Regions from separate parts of the Pradoshia sp. TA40_28 genome, predicted to be linked through region 2. Evidence: riboswitches for the same ligand, from Rfam matches in the RefSeq annotation. Region 2 holds a riboswitch; the other holds the start of a gene.

Region 1 (3,430 bases), on a different contig from region 2:
CCGAGTTTTTGCCAATATGACCGTGGATGAAAATTTACAGCTTGGTGCTTATTTACGTAAGGATCGAGTTGGGATTAAAGAGGATATGGAGAAGGTCTTTGATCTTTTCCCCAGGCTGAATGAACGATTGAAACAACCCGCAGGAACCCTGTCTGGTGGAGAACAACAAATGCTTGCAATGGGAAGGGCCTTAATGGCTAAGCCAAAATTACTTTTACTCGATGAACCATCTATGGGACTGGCTCCGCTTCTTGTTAAAACGATTTTTCGTATTATTGAAGAGATTAATGCGGCGGGAACAACCATCCTGCTTGTTGAACAAAATGCTAATTTAGCCTTATCGATTGCTGATCGGGCCTATGTCGTGGAGACGGGTAAAATCGTTCTCTCAGGATCGGCAGATGAGTTAACCTCGAGTGAAAAGGTTAAGATGGCTTATCTTGGCGGGCATTAAAGGGCTAAAACTTCTCTGTAACTTCCTGCAGAGGAGTTTTTTATGTAAGCCATTATCCCTATAATAGGTTCATGGCTTGCTATCATTACGGCAATTGAATATGAATACCAGATAAAATTCTTGCCCAATCTTCCGGGTCCAATTTTTTAATCATATTATTATAGAAATCATACGCTGAATTAATGGGAACGTTCACACATACCATTTGATCTAAATTCCAATCTGTCTCCTCAATGGCTGAAATTCCTTCTATAGGATTTACAATGAGAATGGTAAAAGGCTTGTCTGTTAGGGAACTTATAACAGTTCGAAATTCAAGGGCCTCTTCATAAGTTGCTTGTAATCTAATATATAAAGAGGACTGACTTGTTCTAATTTTATCCATAAATCTATCAATTCTCCGGTTCAATTTTACTCGAAAATCATTATAAGCTGAAGGCCAATCTGGATTTTCAGTTACCGGAAAATCATGAACGGATGTAATATTGTTGACCGTATCCAAGAGGACGTAGGTTTAGTTCTAACTAATTAATCAAATGATTGTAAAAAAATACACATCTATTCTACATTGTGTATAATATCGCAATCTGTTATATTAAAATAACAATAATAGAATAGTACCTTATCATTCCGATGGGGTAGAGGTGCAGGCTTCAAGAGTAAGCTATGTGAGGATGACAACAGAGAGCATAGCTGAAAGGGGAGACTGCCGAAGCAAGTTGATTAGTCAAAAATGAATTTGCTGGGGTTGTTTTGAACAAAAGCAACACTGTCATTATAAGAGGTTCTTATAATGAGGAGCTACAGGTCGTGATGGAGAAAGAAAAGCTGATACAGGGCTGCAGTAGATATTTCTCTAGTGCAGCCCTTCTTTATTTTCTTTTATGTTCAAGCAAAGAGGGCAAGTATACAGCACTCACGGCGGGTTGCCTCTAATTATTTGAAGGAGGAAAAAATGGAAGCGACAGTTTATACAATCATTCCCCCCTTATTAGCCATTTTAATGGTGGCTGTAACACGGAAGGTTTTATTATCCCTTGGAGTCGGAATTGTAGCATCAGCTTTAATGCTTGCTGATTTTAAAATGGGAGAGACGTGTATCCTTATATGGGATGCTGTAAAAGGAATCTTTATTTCAGATGGATCACTTAATGTATCCAATATATATATTATTTTATTCTTGCTCATCCTTGGTGTTATTACTGCCTTTATATCCATATCAGGTGGGAGCCGTGCTTTTGGCGAATGGGCGGTGAAGCATGTAAAAACAAGAGTAGGTGCACAATTAGTAGCGGCATTACTTGGAATACTGATTTTTATTGATGATTATTTTAATGCCTTGGCAGTTGGTCAAGTATCACGTCCGATTACAGACAGGCATAAGATACCGAGAGCTAAACTTGCCTATCTGATTGACTCTACCTCTGCTCCCATCTGTGTAATCATGCCGGTTTCCAGCTGGGGAGCTTATATTATTGCATTGATTGGGGGCATTTTCGCTACACATCAAGTGACAGAATATGGTTCCTTATCAGCATTCATTCAAATGATTCCGATGAATTTTTATGCGATTGCAGCCTTAGCGATGGTATTTATTGTGATCTATCGTAACTGGAATATTGGTCCGATGAAATTACACGAGGAAAGAGCTGTAGAGGAGGGAATCCTATATAATCCGTCCAAAACAGTCCCGGGTGAATTAAAAGAAGATTTACCGAGAAGCACGACAGGCGGGGTCGGAGATTTGGTTATCCCCATTGTGTCTCTTATTTTTGGTACAGTAGCAGCAATGATTTGGACTGGCTACCAGGCAGTTGCCGGTCATGCGACACTTCTGACTATTTTTGAAAATACAGATGTCACGAAATCATTGGTGCTTGGTGGTACAATTGGCATTATTGTAACAATCATTATGTTTTTAAGACAAGTCTTTACTTTGAATGGAATATCTATAAATGTTTTCATGACAGGAGTAAAACACGGAATCGGTGCCATGCTACCGGCAGTTTATATTTTATTATTTGCCTGGACAATCGTCGATCTAATAGGAAAATTGGGAACTGGCCAGTATTTGGCTGGACTTGTACAAGATTTAAACTTAAATGTATCTTTCCTTCCATTACTTTTATTTTTAATAGCAGGATTGATGACATTTGCAACAGGTACATCATGGGGATCGTTTGGTATTTTGCTTCCGATCGCGGGAGAAATCACTGCAGCGACAGATATTACAATGATACTACCAGCTATGGCAGCTGTTTTGGCAGGTGCGGTATTTGGTGACCATTGTTCCCCTATATCTGATACAACCATTCTTTCTTCCACGGGTGCCTGTGCCAATCATATCGACCATGTCATGACGCAAATTCCATACGCTTTAATCAGTGCAGGTATTGCTATGGTAGGGTATATTGTTCTTGGGTTTACAGGAAGTACTCTTCTTTCATTGATAATTGTCATGCTTTTGCTTGCATCCTTTATTTTATTGGCTAAACCGCAAAAAAGAATATCTACAAAAGTGTAAGGAATTCATATAACAGGATGGCTGGGAAACCAGTCATCTTTTTCATTTTTACAAGAAGAGCGTGATAACCTAGGTTTCTCTAGCTTGTTTCTTTTTCCATATCGATATCTTTCAATTAATCATTTTCTTATAGGCACTGGATAGTAAACTGTAAATTATAGCAACTCCGAAGAAGCTAACTAGGAAAGTCAGAGGAGAGACAGATATTCCAAAAGCAACGTCATTCTGAAGGAGTTTAACGTTCTCCCATTTATGATCAAGATCAGGTATATAATTCCTCGTTTTTATATAGCCTGCTAGGAGCAATCCTCCTATATAGATTAAATGAATAATAAGGGAAACAACCAATGATTGAATAATCATCTTCAATGAAAGACACTTCCCTTCCACACTTATTCTTCCATGATAATCCATATAAGATATTATAGTAAATATTACTTATGAAAAACTTT
Region 2 (3,430 bases):
ACACCGCCTACAATTAAAATTTTCATCTTTAACGCCCCCATCACTATTATTATTTCAATCGTAATATACCCATATGGGTATGTCAATTTTTCCATTTCCCACAGGACAGAATTTCTTTATTTCCTTTATTCAATAGAGAACGTATCCGGTTGACAGACTTATTCCAGAAGAATCGTACAAAAAAAGCAAATCCAATTCAATTCTTAATGAAAAAGAAATTGGACTTGCTCAGTATACTTTTAAAATGCTTTTTTCAAGTAATATTCTTCATGTTTTTTAACTTCCTCCTGATTTTTAGGAAGGAATCGATAGAATAGGATTCCACTTGCTAAAAGGATAACCCCGAATATAAATGTTTTTAAATCAGCGGTTCCTTTAATGATAACCCAAATGGAGTAGGCGGTTGCCAATACGGCTATTGCCCCATCTATGATTCGGGAACGCATTTCACTAGGTTGATACGTTTCACCAGTCCAAACTAATTTCATTTGGAAGGTGGACGAGATTAAATAAGGCACTAAATAGGAAAGCGTCGCTATATAAATAATGAAGTCAAACGCATGGGCAATTGAATTTGAAATGGTTGAAAAGATGAATAACTGACCCAAACCATTTGAAACCAGCATAGAAAAAACAGGAATATTATGCTTATTAATCTGCATGAATTTTGGTATAAATAATCCTTGTTTGGCTGCCTGGTATGGTATTTCAGCACTTAATAAAATCCAACCGATTGTGGAACCAAATAAACTGATTAATCCAATCACCGCTAAAGCTTTCCCGCCGATCGGCCCTAATACCGTTTCGATTGCATCGATTAAAGGTTTTTCTGACTGAAGAAGCGCATCCTGTGTTAATAATCCCATAACAAGCGTACTGATTCCCATGTAAATGGCCAACGCAATCAATAGACCTAATATAGTCGCTCTCTTTACATCCGCTTTTTTCTTAGCCCTTGATGCGAATACAACTGCAGATTCTACACCGACAAACGCCCATAAGGTAGAAACAGCCGCAAAATTCACCTGACTGAGCAATCCTCTACTTTCCCCATCTATCATACGGGTCTCTGCAAACGGTAAAATATTCGATTGCTCGAAAGCGAATAGCCCAATGATAATAAATAATCCAAAGCCCACCACTTTGGCAGCAGTCGCAACAAAGTTTAGCTTACCTGCATTCTCCATGCCCTGCATGATAAAGAAGTGAACGCCCCAAAGCATGAGGGTACATACCAGGAATGTTAGAGCATTACCCACTTTCAGAGTAAAATTCCCTATAGTAAACAGTTCAGCTGTACTTGTTAGGCTTGGGAAAAAGGTGGATAAATAGCCAGCAAACGTAGTAATAATCGCGATATTACCAGCAAAATTTCCAATCCAATACCCCCATGTGGACATAAAGCCTGATAATCTTGAAGCTAATGAATTTTCCTTAAATAATTCCTTCGCATAGATTTGCGGACCACCTGTTAAATGTGGTTTACGAATAGCCAGATTTCCAAATACTAAGGCAATCGTCAGTACACCTAAACCTGTTAATCCCCATGCCATGATGACTCCGGCAGGACTAGCTACTTCTGCTAATGTTCTTGGCAACATAAAGATACCGGATCCCACCATATTGCCGACCACAAATGCCGTTAAAACCCATAAACCTAGTTCCTTCTTGTTTTCCACGATAATTCCCCTTCCAAAGCTATCCTATACTCTCTCTTTGAATTATCCATTTTTCGTGTCATGTAAGTGTTTGTAAACAAAATAAAAAACACACCTTATCGTAAAGGTGTGCAACATTTATATATAGCCACACCAGACAATAAACGGATAGTTCTCCATGGTATGCATACCCATATAGGTATACTAATATTCCCATGACAGTCCTGCACCTGTTCGGATACAGTCCCAGCTGCTCTTTTCGGAAAAAAAAGAGCGCTTCGGCAGATTTTCCTTTCAACCAAAGTCAACAAGCTTTCCGGCTCTCGTTTCGTTTACTAATAAAATCCGCGACCTCTACCTCATCTTGTTCTGATGAGGATTTATATTAAATTTAGTCCTATTTAAAGGATACAGGGAAATTCTGATTTTTGTCAACAAAAATCGACACAAGTATTTTAGTATGAATTAATTTTTCTCAATCCATTTATTCTGATAATCTGCAATGCTTTTATATTCTTCTTCCAATTTGCGATATATATTGATATAGATAGAAAGTAACTCTTCATATCTTTCTACATTTGCTTGGATCGGTCTGTGAACATGTGTAGTTCCTACATAATCAGACACTATAGATAGATCGTCGATTTCACCAAGCGCATACCGGCCAAGTACAACAGCACCTAAACATGAACTTTCAAAACTTTTAGGTACGTCGACTTCCTGATTAAAAATATCGGCCAGCATTTGTCTCCAGAGCGCTGAACGTGCAAATCCTCCCGTTGCTCTGATTTTAGTAGGTACTCCTATCAATTCCTGTAAAGCCAACAATACTGTATAAAGATTAAAAATGACTCCTTCAAGGACCGCTCTTATCATATGTTCCTTTTTATGATGAAGTCCCAAGCCAAAGAACGACCCCCTGGCATCAGGATTCCATAAAGGTGCTCTTTCTCCTGCTAAGTATGGATGGAATAATAATCCGTCTGCTCCTGGTGCCACTTTCGATGCAATCTTAGTAAGTACATCATACGAGTTTATTCCCAGTCGTTTAGCTGTTTCCACTTCAGCAGAAGCCAGTTCGTCTCTTAGCCATCTGAATGTCATGCCCCCATTATTGACTGGTCCCCCAACCACCCAATGCTTATCCGTCAATGCATAGCAAAAAACCCTGCCCTTTTCATCCGTAATTGGTTTATCCGTCACCGTACGAATGGCTCCACTGGTCCCGATTGTGACTGCTACGATGCCAGGATCCATTGCATTTACGCCAAGATTGGATAAGACACCATCACTGGCACCAATCACGAACGGGGTATCGGGCAATAATCCCATTTCTGCGGCATAACCAGTATCCATACCTGATAGATAATAGGTAGTTGGGACAGGCTTAGATAAATAGTCATCTGTAATACCTGCAATCGATAAAGCTTCCGAGTCCCATTTCAGATTTTCAAGATGAAACATGCCTGTTGCTGAAGCAACCGAATAATCTATCAAATATTGTTTAAATAGCTTAAAAAAGACATATTCCTTAATTGAAATGAATTTATGCGTCCGTTCTTTTAATTCAGGATACTCGTTTGTCAGCCAAGTTATTTTGGTCAAAGGGGACATCGGATGAATCGGAGTTCCCGTCCTTCGATAAATCTCTTGTCCATTTAGTTCATTTTTTATATGGTCCGACCATTTTTTCGAACGGCTGTCAGCCCATGTTATACATTCAGTTAACGGGATTCCATTATGATCAACAGCAATCACGCTATGCATAGCCG

Evidence for each region. Region 2 has a riboswitch for lysine ahead of AC58NB_RS09920 (amino acid permease). Riboswitches for the same ligand answer to the same signal wherever they lie in the genome.
Region 1: linked by a shared signal. The riboswitch ahead of AC58NB_RS14715 (Na+/H+ antiporter NhaC family protein) and the one ahead of AC58NB_RS09920 (amino acid permease) in region 2 are both predicted to bind lysine.

Annotation. Positions count from the first base shown of each region.
Region 1 covers NZ_JCATZO010000012.1:29,805-33,234, forward strand. Annotated here, with positions in the region: gene AC58NB_RS14705 (ABC transporter ATP-binding protein) at 1-454, shown strand, start outside; gene AC58NB_RS14710 (DUF1796 family putative cysteine peptidase) at 540-956, opposite strand; lysine riboswitch at 1,086-1,266, shown strand; gene AC58NB_RS14715 (Na+/H+ antiporter NhaC family protein) at 1,410-2,978, shown strand; gene AC58NB_RS14720 (hypothetical protein) at 3,090-3,347, opposite strand.
Region 2 covers NZ_JCATZO010000006.1:130,494-133,923, forward strand. Annotated here, with positions in the region: gene cdr (CoA-disulfide reductase) at 1-26, opposite strand, end outside; gene AC58NB_RS09920 (amino acid permease) at 240-1,679, opposite strand; lysine riboswitch at 1,820-2,023, opposite strand; gene gntK (gluconokinase) at 2,124-3,430, opposite strand, start outside.